2 regions of the Herbaspirillum sp. FG34 genome follow, and region 1 is predicted to be linked to the other one. Evidence: predicted binding sites of a transcription regulator. Region 1 holds the regulator's gene; the other holds the start of a gene.

Region 1 (7,347 bases):
GCAGACCTTCGCCGCCAATGATGGTGCTTTCAATCGCCAGCATTTCTTCGGCCAGACGCCGGGCACGCGCGCCATCGGCGCCACCCTCACCGATGAGGAAATCAATCGCCTGCGTCGCGGTGGCCATGACATGAAGAAGATCTTCTCGGCTTACCAGGCGGCGGCCAGCCATCGTGGCCAGCCCACGGTGATTCTGGCGCAGACCAAGAAGGGCTACGGCATGGGCGCGGCGGGCGAAGGCAAGATGACCACACACCAGCAGAAGAAGCTGGATGAAGAAAGCCTGCTGCAGTTCCGCGACCGCTTCAAGCTGCCGCTCACTGATGATCAATGCCGTGAGCTGGCCTTCTACAAGCCGGCCGATGACAGTCCGGAGATGAAGCACCTGCATGCCCGTCGCGCCGCGCTCGGCGGCTATCTGCCGCGCCGCCAGGCCGGGCAGGCAGGGCGCTCGGTGCCGCCGCTGGAGGCGCACGCCCGGTTCGCGCTGGAGGCCGACGGCAAGGAGATGTCCTCCACCATGGCGCTGGTGCGTCAGCTCGGCAATCTGTTGAAGGACAAGGATTTCGGCCAGTATGTCGTGCCCATCGTGGCCGATGAGGCGCGCACCTTCGGCATGGCCAACCTGTTCCGTCAGGTCGGCATCTATTCGTCGCAAGGGCAGTTGTATGAGCCGGAGGATATCGGGTCCATCCTCTACTATCGCGAAGCGAAAGATGGACAGATTCTGGAGGAGGGCATCACCGAGGCCGGCGCGATTTCTTCCTGGACCGCAGCGGCCACTGCCTACTCGGTGCATGGCACGCCGATGCTGCCCTTCTACATCTACTACTCGATGTTCGGTTTCCAGCGCATCGGCGATCTGATCTGGGCCGCTGCAGACCAGCGGGCGCGCGGCTTCCTGATCGGGGCTACCTCGGGGCGCACCACACTGGGCGGCGAGGGCCTGCAGCATCAGGATGGCAACAGCCTGGTGACGGCAGCGTCGATTCCCAACTGTGTTTCGTACGACCCGGCCTATGCGTATGAGCTGGCGGTGATCCTGGATGAGGGCATGCGCCGCATGATGGAACGCGGTGATGACGTGTTCTACTACATCACTGTCACCAACGAGAACGAGGCTCAGCCAAGTCTGCCGGACGGCGTGCAGGAGGGGATCCTGCGCGGTTTGTACTGCCTGGGTAGCAAGGCGGGTGCGCAGGTGCGCTTGCTGGGCTCGGGCCCCATTCTCAAGGAGGCCGTGGCCGCAGCGGCGCTGCTGCAGCAGCACTGGCAGATCGAGGCCGAGGTGTGGAGCGTGACCAGCTATACCGAGCTGGCACGTGATGGCGTGGCGGCGCAACGTGCACAGCGCCTGTCGGCCAGCCCGGCCCAGCCCTATGTAACGGCGCAATTGCAAGGCAGCGCAGCGCCGGTGATCGCGGTGAGCGATTACATCCGCAGCTTGCCCGAGAGCATCCGCGCGTTCGTGCCGGCGCCGTATGTGACCTTGGGTACGGACGGGTTTGGTCGCAGCGATACGCGGGTGAATCTGCGTGACTTCTTCGAGATCGATGCGCGCTGGATTGCGTATACGGCCTTGTGTGAAGTGTGGGGGGAGGATCGTGCGCGCTTGGAAGACGCGGCGCGGACCTTGGGTATCGATACCGGCAAGCCCCTGTCTTCCACGGTATGAAGCGTGAGAGGCAACAGATGAATGCCGGGCCGCCGGATTGAAAATCTCTCATCTGGCGCGACCCCGTGTTTGCTATAGTGAAAACCGCCCGTGCATCACGGGCGGTTTTTTATTGCGCCGTGATGCGCATCGTCCATGACATACCGTGAGTGAGGAGTACACACGATGGCTGCACCCAAACGTATTGCGCTGGTGACCGGCGCAGGTTCCGGCATCGGCCGGCAGATCACCCTGGCGCTGCTGCGCGAAGGCTATGGCGTGACGCTGGCCGGACGTCGCCAGGAGGCGCTGGAAGAGACGGTCAGGCTGGCCGCTGAACACGCTGCCCATGCGCTGGTGGTGGCGGCCGACGTGACTGATCCGGCGTCGGTGAAGCAGCTCTTCGCCAGGACGCGCGAACGCTTCGGGCGGCTGGACATGCTGTTCAACAATGCCGGCATCTTCGCCCCGCCGGTGTCGCTGGAAGAACTGAGCGTGGAGCAGTGGAAGGCGGCCGTGGACATCAACCTGACCGGGGTTTTCCTCTGCACCCAGGAAGCCTTCCGCATCATGAAGGAGCAGTCGCCGCGCGGTGGCCGCATCATCAACAATGGTTCGATTTCGGCGCATGCACCGCGTCCGTTCTCGGCATCCTATACCGCGACCAAGCACGCCATCACGGGTCTGACCAAGGCCACCTCGCTGGATGGCCGCGCCTATGACATCGCCTGCGGCCAGATCGATATCGGCAATGCCTCCACCGACATGACCACCCTGATGAAGAAGGGGACGCTGCAGGCCGACGGCTCCACCAAGGTCGAGCCGACCATGGATGCCGAACACGTGGCCCGGGCCATCCTCTACATGGACAGCCTGCCGCTGGAGGCCAATGTGCAGTTCATGACCGTGATGGCGACCAAGATGCCCTATATCGGGCGGGGTTGAGCCGGCTTTCCTTTGCCAGATGAAGAAATGGCCGCAGTGATGAGCTGCGGCCATTTTTCTGAAGCGGTGAAAGGCTTGATCCTCTAGCCGATGAACAGCGCAGGACCCACGCCAATCTGAGATATTTGCAATCCGGCGTCGGAAGAGATGTTGCGGGACACGAAGAGCGTCAGCCCGGATTGCCCTTCATGCCCTGCCACTCCGGCGTCAACTGCATGGAAATCCCGAACATGTCCAGCACGCGCCCCAGCGTGTGATCCACCATTTCTTCCATGGACGCAGGGCGCTGGTAGAAGCCGGGCAGGGGCGGGAAGATCACGCCGCCCATTTCCGTGACCGACGTCATGTTGCGCAGATGGGCCAGATTGAACGGGGTCTCGCGCACCATCAGCACCAGTCGGCGGCGTTCCTTGAGCACCACATCGGCTGCACGGGTGATGAGATTGTCGGAGAGGCCATGCGCCACGGCGGCCAGGGTCTTCATCGAACAGGGCGCCACCACCATGCCGGCAGAGGCGAACGAGCCACTGGCGATGCACGCGCCGACATCGCGCACGTTGTGCACCACATCGGCCAGCGCTTCCACATCCTTGCGCCGCATGTCCAGTTCCTGATGCAGATTGAGCACGCCGGCTTCGGAGACCATCAGATGCGTCTCGACCTGACCATGCTTGCGCAGGTGTTCCAGCAGCCGGACACCATAGATGGCCCCGGTGGCCCCGGTGATCGCAACGATCAGGCGCTGGCGGGGCTGACTGGAAGAAGCACTCATGCGCGCTCTACAGGGCAGGGCAGACTCAGCCCTTGATCAGGGTCTGCAGCTCGCCCGAGGCGTACATCTCGCTCATGATGTCGGAGCCACCGACGAATTCACCCTTCACGTACAGCTGGGGAATGGTCGGCCAGTTCGAGTATTCCTTGATGCCCTGGCGCACGTCGGGGCTTTCCAGCACGTTGACGGTGACGATGTTCTCGGCGCCGCTGGCCTTGAGCAGCTGGATGGCCTTGCCGGAAAAGCCGCATTGCGGGAACTGTGCAGTGCCCTTCATGAACAGCACCACAGGGTTTTGGGTCACGGTTTCTTTGATCCAGGATTGGACGTCGCTCATGGCTGTGCCTTTAAAAATGGGATTGCCCGACATTATAGGGAAAAGCCGGCAGGCGCGTTGAAATCGGCAGCACGCCATTCGTCCGTCCGAGCCGGCGGGAAATTGCATCAAGGAAATGATTTATACCGTATGCAGTTTGCTCTGGGTAGCAGATGAGGGTGCTGCGCAAGACATTCAAGCAGAGCGATGAACAATGTTCACTGCGGTTTTGCCGGGAAGTTGCCCGGCGTAATGATTTATATTTTTTCCACAGGCATCGCTAGATGCTGTGGCCCCAATGAAAAAGGGCGCTTGCGCGCCCCTTCCTCGTGAAATCCGGCTGGCTTTCTCAGCAGCCCTGCAGGCTGCGAGGTGGCTTGCCGTTGGTGTCCTGGCTTATGCCGCTCCGGCTACCGCATCCTCGGGCGTGTCGTCCGGCAGGCGCTTGGCAGTGGAGTGATGCTCCTGCAACTTGTCCTTGTGCTTGATGACCTGGCGATCGAGCTTGTCGATCAGGGTGTCAATGGCAGCGTAGAGGTCGTGTGCGATGCTTTCCGCATGTAGATCCTTCCCCTTGATGTGGACGTTGATTTCCGCTTTTTGGCGCTTTTCCTTTTCTGTGAGTTTATCTACGCTCAGGATCACGCTGACGTCGATCACGTTGTCGAAATGGCGCTTGATACGCGAGAGCTTGCTTTGCACGTATTCCCGGATGGCGGGGGTCAGTTCGAGGTGGTGTCCACTGATGGTCAGATTCATACAAGACTCCTATCGTGAAGTCACTGGAGGTTCGTGCAATCGATCCTGCTGCAGCTGTACCACGGGCACGGTCTTCGTGTCGGATGGCGTGGGCATCAGTCGGGATGCTTGCCTGAACACAGCAACGGTACTGCAGAAAAACTGAGGAAAAACTCAGAGGGACTTGCGGAGATTGACTGGCGGAATCTTCAACACTTCGCGGTATTTGGCGACTGTGCGTCGCGCGACCACCATGCCTTGTTCTGCCAGCATATCCGCAATCTTGCTATCGGATAATGGGGTCTGCGGGTTTTCGGCTCCTATCAACTGTTTGATCAGCGCCCGTATCGCGGTGGAGGAAGCTTCGCCTCCGGTTTCAGTCGCGACGTGGCTACCGAAGAAGTATTTCAACTCAAACATACCATGCGGAGTGAGCATGTATTTCTGAGTCGTCACGCGAGAGATGGTGCTCTCGTGTAGACCCAGTGTATCAGCAATTTCACGCAGCACAAGGGGGCGCATGGCCACTGCACCATGGGAAAAGAAGTTTCTTTGACGTTCCACAATAGCCTGCGCGACGCGCAAAATCGTATCGAAACGTTGCCGCATGTTCTTGATGAGCCACTTGGCTTCCTGCAACTGCGAGGACAGCGAACCTTCGCCCTTGGCCTGCTTCAAGGCACTGGCGTACATCGCATTGACGCGCAGCTTGGGCATGACCTCATGGTTGAGCATGACCTGCCAGCCGTTCTTTGTCTGCTTGACAATCACGTCCGGCACCACGTAGTCCGAGGCGTCACGCGCGAATTCGGCACCCGGATGCGGACGGCACTGGCGGATCACGGCCTGGGCTTCACGCAGGTCTTCGTCGTCACAATCGAGGGCCTTCTTGATCTTGTTGAAGTCGCGCTGGGCGAACAGCGGCAGGTAATCCTCAACGATCCTCAGCGCCAGCTTGCGCGTGACAAAGGGGATCTTGGGCAGGCGGCGGATCTGCAAGGCCAGGCATTCGCCGGCACTGCGCGCGCCCACGCCGGCCGGGTCCAGGCTCTGCAGCAGCTTGAGCGAAATCGACAGCTCTTCCATGTCGATACCCAGCTCTTCAGGCAGGCGCGCGAGGATGTCCTCCAGCGGTTCTTCCAGATAGCCGCTCTCGTCGAGCGCATCGGTGAGCAGTTCCAGCAGCGCACGATCGCGCAGGGTGCGCGCAGTCACGCGGATCTGTTCCAGCAGGTGTTCGCGCAGGGTCAGTTCATGGGCTTCCAGCTGCGGGCGGGCATCGTCGTCATCGGGTGACTTGCCGCTGCGGGCGACGTCATCGAAGCTCCAGTCGGCATCACCGGTGACACCGGTGTCCGGATTGTTGTCCTGGTACTCGAAGCTGGAATCGCCATCGCTGGCAGCGGGCGTCGCTTCGCCGCTGTTTTCATGAGGGGTGTCGGCCACGCCACTGGAAGGCGAACTGGAGACGGCACCGTCGGCCAGCAGACGCACCGAATTGTCGAGAGCGTCATCGAGACGCTCCAGCAGGGGATTGTCGGAGAGGATCTGTTCCAGTTCCTGGTGCAGTTCCAGCGTCGACAGTTGCAGCAGCCTGATCGACTGCTGCAGTTGCGGCGTCAATGCGAGGTGCTGCGAGGTACGTAACTGGAGCGACTGTTTCATCTGTCTTTCTGAAAGCGGCGTGGCCCGCGGGTTGCTGTGCCTGTCGTTGCGTGATGCCTGGGTGTCGGTGATGCTCGATACGTAGGGCGACTGTGCTGCTTACATGCGGAAGTGCTCGCCCAGATAGACGCGGCGTACCGACTCGTTGGCAATGATCTCTTCCGGATTGCCGCTGGCCAGCACCGTGCCCTGGTTGATGATGTAGGCGCGATCGCAGATGCCCAGCGTCTCGCGCACGTTGTGGTCGGTGATGAGCACGCCGATGCCGCGCTCCTTGAGGAAGCGCACGATACGCTGGATCTCGATCACCGCAATCGGGTCGATACCGGCAAACGGTTCATCGAGCAGCACGAAGCGCGGATCGGTGGCCAGCGCGCGAGCGATCTCGACGCGTCGGCGCTCACCGCCCGACAGTGACAGGGCCTGGCTTTCGCGCAGCTTTTCGATTTGAAGTTCGTGCAGCAGGTTGTTGAGGCGGCCCTCGATTTCATCGCGCGAGAGCGGCTTGCCGTCTTCCTGGCGCAGCTCCAGCACGGCGCGGATGTTGTCTTCCACCGTCAGCTTGCGAAACACCGAGGCTTCCTGCGGCAGGTAGGACAGGCCCATGGTGGCGCGCTTGTGAATGGGCATGCGCGAAATGGGCGCGCCATCCAGGTCGATCTCGCCGCCATCGGAGGGTACCAGCCCCACGATCATGTAGAACGAGGTGGTCTTGCCGGCACCATTGGGGCCGAGCAGGCCGACCACTTCGCCGCTGCGCACTTCCATCGAGACATCGCGCACCACCTGGCGCGCGCCGTAACTTTTCTTCAGGCCGCGAACGACCAGCGAACTGGCTACCATCCTTACTGGTCCTTTCCGTTCTGACGACGCGCTGCCGGCTGGGCCGGTGCTGCGGGCTGGGCGTCCGTGGCCGGCGGCGGGTTCTTGGGCTGGATCACGGCCGTGATGCGGCCCGCGCCCGGCTTGCTCTGGCCGCTGGCAGTGTTGTTGACCGAATAGAATTCGGCGCGGCTGTCATAGGAAATGAATTCGCCGTTGACTTCATCGGTGATGCGGTCGCCGTCCATGCGCTGGATGTGGGCGCGCTGGAACAGCTTGGACACTTCCGTCTGCTCCGAATACTCGATGCGCTCGGCCTGGCCTTCGATCCACAGATTGGGGCCGCCGTCACGCTTCTGGCGGAAGGTTGCCAGCGCACCAGGCGCGGCATACAGCACCGCATTTTCATAACCGTACTGATCGGTCGTCAATACC
Region 2 (7,347 bases), on a different contig from region 1:
GTCTCGGGCGCGGTCGATCCGCTGCTGGCCACCCCCGACGGCAGCAAGCTGGCCATCGCGGTGGCGCTGTTCGTGACCGCCGCCATCATCGCGGTGGCCGCCATTGCCAATGACAACCTGCAAGACCTGAAGACCGGCCAGCTGGTCGGCGCCACGCCCTGGCGCCAGCAGGTGGCGCTGCTGGTCGGTTGCGTGGTGGGTGCGCTGATCATTCCTCCGGTGCTCAATCTGCTCTACAACGCCTACGGCTTCACCGGTGCCCTGCCGCGCGCCGGCATGGATGCGGCGCAGGCCCTGGCGGCGCCACAAGCCACGCTGATGACGGCCATCGCGACCGGCATCTTCACCCGTGAGCTGAACTGGACCATGCTGGGCGTGGGGGTGGCGCTGGGCATCGTGCTCATCGTCATCGACTGGCTGCTGGCCCGTCGTGGCGGTGTGGCGCGCCTTCCGGTGCTGGCGGTAGGCATCGGCATCTACCTGCCGCCGATGGTCAGTAGCGCCCTGTTCCTGGGGGCCTTGCTGGGCTGGCTGATTGAACGCGCATTGCGGCGTCGTGCGCTGGCCGCTGGTGCCGATCCGCAGGCCTATGCGGACCAGCCGCGTCAGCGTGGCATTCTGGTGGCATCCGGCCTGATCGTCGGGGAGAGTCTGGTCGGCGTGCTCTTGGCGGCCATCATCGGCTTTACCGGCAAGGATGCACCGCTGGCCGTGGTGTCGGGCGCGTTTGAGTCGACCGCACAGTGGCTTGGACTGGTCGCGCTGGCGCTGGTACTGATCGCCTTTGCGCGGCGCATCCTGCCGGCGCGCTGAAGAGGCCCTAATACCCGCCCAGCATGCGCCGATACTGGACCGCCTCGGCCACGTGCGTCTGCAGGATGTGTTGGGCATCGGCCAGGTCGGCGATGGTGCGGGCCAGTTTCAGCACCCGGTGATAGGCCCGCGCCGACCAGTTCAGCCGCAGCATGGCGGCCTGCAGCAGTTGGGCCGCGGCATCGTCGTGCTGGCAGTACCGGTCGATTTGGCTGCCACCGAGCTGGCTGTTGGGTTTGCCTTGGCGCTGCCATTGACGTTCAAAGGCGCGTGCGACGCGCTTCGCGATGGCGGCGCTGGATTCGCCCGGCTGCTGGCTGGCCAGTTCGGCGGGGCTCAGGGCGCTCACATGGATCTGCATGTCGATGCGGTCCAGCAGCGGACCGGACAGGCGCGCCTGGTAGCGCTTGACCAGCTCGGGCGTACAGCGGCAGCGGCCTTGCGGATCACCATGCAGTCCGCACGGACAGGGATTCATCGCCGCAATGAGCTGGAAGCGCGCCGGGAACCGTGCCTGCCGCGCCGCCCGCGATATCACGATATGCCCCGATTCCATCGGCTGGCGCAGCACGTCAAGCACGCTGCGCGGGTACTCGGCGATCTCGTCGAGGAACAGGACCCCATGATGCGCCAGCGAGATTTCTCCGGGCCGGGGTGAACTGCCGCCGCCGACCAGCGCCACGGCGGAGGCGGTGTGGTGCGGTGCGCGATAGGGGCGTTGGCGCCAGCGATCCATGTCGACACTGCCGCTCAAGGATTGCACCGCCGCTGACTCCAAGGCCTCTTCCAGCGTCATCGGCGGCAGGATGCCGGGCAAGCGCGTGGCCAGCATCGACTTGCCGGCACCGGGTGGCCCGACCAGCAGGATGCTGTGCTGGCCGGCCGCGGCCACTTCCATCGCGCGTCGCGCCTGTAACTGCCCTTTGATGTCGCTGAAATCCGGATAGGTCGGCACGTCCACTGCCGACCGTGGCGGGTGCCGCTGCAGCCGGGCCGCAGGGTCGCGCGTACTGAAGTGGCTGCAGACCTCCAGCAAGGACCTGGCGGGAAGGATGTGCGCCTCGGGCAGCAGTGCCGCTTCGTCGGCATTGGCCGCCGGCAGGATGAAGCTGCGTGGCTGGCCGTGTTCCTGGTGCTCCCGCTGGATGGCGCAGGTCATGGCCAGCGCGCCGCGAATGGGCAGCAACTGGCCCGACAGCGACAGCTCTCCCGCATATTCATGATCGTCCAGCCGGTCCGCAGGAATCTGCTCGGAGGCGGCCAGGATGCCCAGCGCAATGGGCAGATCGAAGCGTCCGGATTCCTTGGGCAGGTCGGCCGGAGCGAGGTTGACGGTGATGCGGCGGGCAGGGAATTCAAACCGGGCGTTTTGCAGCGCTGCCCGAACGCGATCACGGGCTTCCTTGACCTCGGCTTCGGGGAGCCCGACGATGGTAAAGGCCGGCAAGCCATTGGCCAGGTGCACCTCGACCGTCACAGGCGGGGCGCTCATGCCGGCCAGGGCGCGGCTGCGCAAGACTGCCAGGCTCATCGCAATGCGCCCGGCAGCTTGTCAGCAGGAAGAAGGGAAGGGGGAGAAAAAGAGAAAAGTGTCCGGGCCAGGATCATGGAGTCTGTTTTTGCTGAGCCTCAAGCTCGGCAACACGCGCTTCCAGCGCCTCCAGGCGGGCACGGGTCTTGGCCAGCACCTGGGCCTGGACGTCGAATTCCTCGCGCGTGACCAGGTCCAGCTTGGCAAAACCCTGACTCAGCATGGCCTTGACGTTCTTCTCGATGTCCTTGGCCGGAGAGTTCTCGATCGCCTTGTTGATCTTGGATTGCAGGTCTTCAAAAAATGGGGGCTTGTCCATGTCGGATCTCCTTGGCTGATAGCTGTACTGCAAGTTTAGCGGTTTCCCGCTCATCCTCAAACCGCGATGTCCTGTACAGACTGCATTTTTGTGCACAGGTGCCGTCACGAGGTTGAATTTTCTTTCGAGAAATGCGCCGACTTGGTGATCCTGGCCTCGCCCACCACCCACGCACCAAAATGTGATTGCCGCGTCCGATGCAGGTTTGACAAAAAACAAGCAATATCGCACCAATGACGTGCATCGACAGGCTTGATGCACTATTTTGAAGCTGTTCTCGAAAAAAATCGTTGCAAATCTCTGGTTTCACGCAAAAAGACAAGTCTGCCTTGCCGAACGGACATGGCACGGCTCCTGCTAAAGGGTTTGGGCAAAGACAAAAAAACGACTTTATTGTTCAAACATAAACCAGAGGGAAAGTCATGAAGAAACTGATTCTTGCAACAGCCATCGCCGCATCCTTCGTTTCTACCGTGGCCCGCGCCGAAGACGCCAAGCCGGATAATGAATTGAGCTTCAACGCCGCCGTGGTGAGCGACTACCGCTACCGCGGCCTGACCCAGACCCGTTTCGACCCGGCGCTGCAGGTAGGTGCTGACTACACGCACAACCCGACCGGTCTGTACGCCGGCACCTGGCTGAGCAACATCAAGTGGATCAAGGACGCCGGCACCCTCACCGGTACCGATACCAAGGGTAACGTCGAGTGGGACATCTACGGCGGCAAGCGCGGTGACATCGGCGGCGGTTTCACCTATGACGTCGGCGGCCTGTACTACTACTACCCGGGCAACACCCTGGCCAACAGCGGCGCCAAGAACGCCAATACCTTCGAACTGTACGGTCAGGTCGGTTACGGTCCGGCCTATTTCAAGTATTCGCAATCGCTGACCAACCTGTTCGGCGCCGTCAACAGCAAGTACAGCCAGTACTTCGATCTGGGTGCCAACATCGAGACCTACTATGGCGTCATGCTCGGTCTGCACCTCGGTCACCAGAACGTGCGTGGCAACCCCGGCCAGTTCAGCTACACCGACTGGAAGGTCGGCCTGTCCAAGACCTTCGACGACGCTGCCGGCATCACCCTGGGCCTGGCCTATGTCGGTACCGACCTGAAGGACGGCGTGACGACCACCCCGGCATCGGATGGCACCAAGAACGTCGGCAAGAACGGCTTCGTCTTCTCCATCAGCAAAACTTTCTAACAAGAGGTTCGTATGAAACTGATCACAGCGATCATCAAACCGTTCAAGCTGGACGAGGTGCGTGAAGCCCTCTCCGCGATCGGTGTGCAAGGCATCACCGTGACTGAAGTCAAGGGCTTCGGTCGTCAGAAAGGCCATACCGAGCTGTATCGCGGTGCCGAGTATGTGGTCGATTTCCTGCCCAAGACCAAGATCGAGGCGGCCGTCGACGACGCCATCGTCGAACGCGCCCTGGAAGCCATCGAGACTGCTGCCCGCACCGGCAAGATCGGCGACGGCAAGATCTTCGTCCAGGACCTGCTGGATGTGATCCGTATCCGCACCGGCGAGACCGGTAAAGACGCTCTGTAAAAAAGGGGAATTCTAATGAGCATGAAGAAAATGTTTTCCGGCGCGCTCGCCATTGGCGCGCTGTTGTTGGCGGTAGGCTTTACCGCTCCGGCCCAGGCGCAGGACGCGCCCAAGCCTGAAGCCGCAGCGGCCACCGCCGCTGCCCCGGCCGCTGCCGCTCCGGCTGCGCCCAAGGCTGACGCCGCTGCCCCGGCGGCGGCTCCCGCCGCACCGGCCGCTGCTGCTGCCGCGCCGGCACCGGTGCCCAACAAGGGCGATACCGCCTGGATGCTGGTCTGTACCGCCTTCGTCATCCTCATGACCCTGCCTGGCCTGGGTCTGTTCTACGGCGGCCTGGTCCGCAGCAAGAACATGCTGTCGGTGCTGATGCAGTGCTTCATGATCTTCTCGCTGATCTACATCCTGTGGTTCGTCTACGGCTACAGCATCGCGTTCACCGAGGGCAATGCCTTCTTCGGCGGATTCGACCGACTGTTCCTGCACGGCTTGACGGGTGACTCCAACACCGGCACCTTCAGCAAGGGCGTGGTCATTCCGGAACTGGTCTTCGTGGCCTTCCAGGGTGCGTTTGCCGCCATCACCGTGGCGCTGATCATCGGTTCCTTCGCCGAACGCGTGAAGTTCTCGGCGGTGATCCTGTTCTCGATCCTGTGGTTCACCTTCTCCTACCTGCCGATGGCCCACATGGTCTGGTTCTGGCCGGGTCCGGACGCCTTCACCGACGCTGCTGCCGCTGAAAAGGCGACCGCCATCTCGGGCTGGCTGTTCCAGAAGGGCGCGCTGGATTACGCTGGTGGCACCGTGGTGCACATCAACGCCGCCATTGCCGGCCTGGTCGGTTCCTACGTGATCGGCAAGCGTATCGGTTTCGGCAAGGAAGCCTTCAAGCCCCATAGCCTGACCCTGACCATGGTCGGTGCCTCGTTGCTGTGGTTCGGCTGGTTCGGCTTCAACGCCGGTTCCGGTCTGGAAGCCAACGGCACTGCTGCCCTGGCCTTCGTCAACACCATCCTGGCTACTGCTGCTGCCGTGCTGTCCTGGAGCTTCGGCGAATGGATCGGCAAGGGCAAGCCTTCCATGCTGGGTGCCGCTTCCGGTGCCGTCGCTGGCCTGGTGGCGATCACCCCGGCCGCTGGCTTCGTGGGCGTCATCGGCGCCGTGGTCATGGGCCTGATCGCTGGTCTGCTGTGCCTGTGGGGCGTGAGCGGTCTGAAGAAGATCCTGGGTTCGGACGACGCGCTGGATGTCTTCGGCGTGCACGGCGTGGGCGGCATCCTGGGTGCCATCCTGACCGGCGTGTTCGCAGCCCCCAGCCTGGGCGGCACCGGCATCTATGACTACGTGGCCAACGCCGTGGCACCGGATTACTCCATCGGCGGCCAGGTCTGGATCCAGTTCCAGGGCGTGCTGACCACCGTGATCCTGTCGGGTGTGGTCTCCTTCATCGCCTACAAGATCGTTGACGTCGTCATCGGCCTGCGTGTGACCGAGGAAGAAGAACGCGAAGGCCTGGATATCTCCAGCCACGGCGAATCGGCTTACCACTAAGCATCGCTCTACTGAGTCTGCAGTATTCCTTCGGGGCTGGAAACGGCCTCTTTATCAGGCGCCTTCGGGCGCCTGTTTTCATTTGTAGGCATTTGTAGGCGTTCGTACGCGTTCGTACGCTTCACAACATGAAGAAAAGCGCATACTTGTCATATCGCCAAGTTGTCTGCCGGGTTGTCGCTTTTTCGTCATTTTTCTTCATGAAAAAAGCTTTCCCGATGCAATGCCGCGTCGCAGGCGGATAATTCCCGAGTAATTGAGTCGGACTCTTTAAAATGCCGTCTTCATCGCCATGTGAACACTCCCGTCCACGCCTTTGCAGCGACCGTGGCCGGGCCGGGCTTTGCTGAAATGACAACGGCGGTTTCTACCGCGTTGCAACACGGTTTCAGGAATCCGCTAAAATCGACACTCGCTGCCGGCATTTACATCTCGTTAAGGTCTTTTATGGTCCCGCATCTTGTCACCGCTCTCAATGGTCCCCTGCTGGAGCTGGAGAAGAAAATCCTGGGCGCCACGCCGGCCATCGAACGCTGGTTCCGCATGGAGTGGCAGGAGCACACGCCGCCCTTCTATTGCTCGGTCGACCTGCGCAACGCCGGTTTCAAGCTGGCCCCGGTCGACACCAACCTGTTCCCGGGCGGCTTCAACAACCTCTCCCCGGAGATGCTGCCGCTGGCGGTACAGGCGGCCATGGCGGCCATCGAGAAATACTGTCCGGATGCGCGCAATCTGCTGCTGATCCCGGAAACCCAGCCCGGCAACACCTTCTACCTGCAGAACATCGGCCGTCTGATGCAGATCTTCCGCCAGACCGGCCTGAACGTACGCCTGGGCAGCCTGGCGCCGGGCGCAGCCAAGCCGCAGCAGATCGAGCTGCCCGACGGCACCCATATCACGCTGGAACCGCTGGAGCGCTCGGCCAATGGCCGCCGCCTGGGCCTGAAGAACTTCGATCCCTGCACCGTGCTGCTCAACAATGACCTCTCCAGCGGCATTCCCTCGGTGCTGGAAGGGCTACATGAACAAAGCGTCCTGCCGCCGCTGCATGCGGGCTGGGCGCTGCGCCGCAAGAGCAATCACTTTGCCGCCTACGATGAAGTGGTGAAGAAATTTTCCAAAATGGTCGAGGTCGACCCGTGGATGCTCAATCCGCTCTTCGCCAAGGTCGGCGACATCGATTTCCAGGAGAACACCGGCACCGACGCGCTGGCCGACAGCGTCTCCTCGCTGCTGTCGAAGATCCGCAAGAAGTACAAGGAATACGGCATCAAGGAGCAGCCTTTCGTCTTCATCAAGGCCAATGCCGGCACCTACGGCATGGGCATCATGGCGGTCAAGGATGCCAGCGAGATCAAGGATCTGAACCGCAAGCAGCGCACCGGCATGCTGGCCGGCAAGGAAGGGCTGGAAGTCTCGGAAGTGATCGTGCAGGAAGGCGTGCACTCCTTTGAGCGCATCAACCAGGCCGTGGCCGAGCCGGTGGTCTACATGATCGACCGCTACGTGGTGGGCGGATTCTATCGCGTGCATGCCGAGCGCGGCGTCAATGAAAACCTCAATGCGCCCGGCGCGCATTT

The links. Region 1 encodes sigma-54, which starts transcription at its own class of promoters, with help from an activator protein. Its sites were predicted from a motif close to TGGCANGNAANCTGCTTT; they were not measured.
Region 2: the regulator sigma-54 is predicted to act here: its motif matches at 3,007-3,024, upstream of ACODSZ_RS17540 (TorF family putative porin).

What each region holds. Positions count from the first base shown of each region.
Region 1 is NZ_JBMDJS010000017.1:78,117-85,463, reverse strand. It holds gene mdeB (alpha-ketoglutarate dehydrogenase) at 1-1,675, shown strand, start outside; gene ACODSZ_RS19040 (SDR family oxidoreductase) at 1,841-2,599, shown strand; gene ACODSZ_RS19035 (UbiX family flavin prenyltransferase) at 2,769-3,371, opposite strand; gene grxD (Grx4 family monothiol glutaredoxin) at 3,397-3,708, opposite strand; gene hpf (ribosome hibernation-promoting factor, HPF/YfiA family) at 4,084-4,446, opposite strand; gene ACODSZ_RS19020 (RNA polymerase factor sigma-54) at 4,600-6,090, opposite strand; gene lptB (LPS export ABC transporter ATP-binding protein) at 6,190-6,933, opposite strand; gene lptA (lipopolysaccharide transport periplasmic protein LptA) at 6,936-7,347, opposite strand, start outside.
Region 2 is NZ_JBMDJS010000014.1:135,007-142,353, forward strand. It holds gene ACODSZ_RS17525 (OPT family oligopeptide transporter) at 1-813, shown strand, start outside; gene ACODSZ_RS17530 (YifB family Mg chelatase-like AAA ATPase) at 821-2,344, opposite strand; gene ACODSZ_RS17535 (accessory factor UbiK family protein) at 2,418-2,663, opposite strand; gene ACODSZ_RS17540 (TorF family putative porin) at 3,086-3,868, shown strand; gene ACODSZ_RS17545 (P-II family nitrogen regulator) at 3,881-4,219, shown strand; gene ACODSZ_RS17550 (ammonium transporter) at 4,235-5,767, shown strand; gene gshA (glutamate--cysteine ligase) at 6,215-7,347, shown strand, end outside.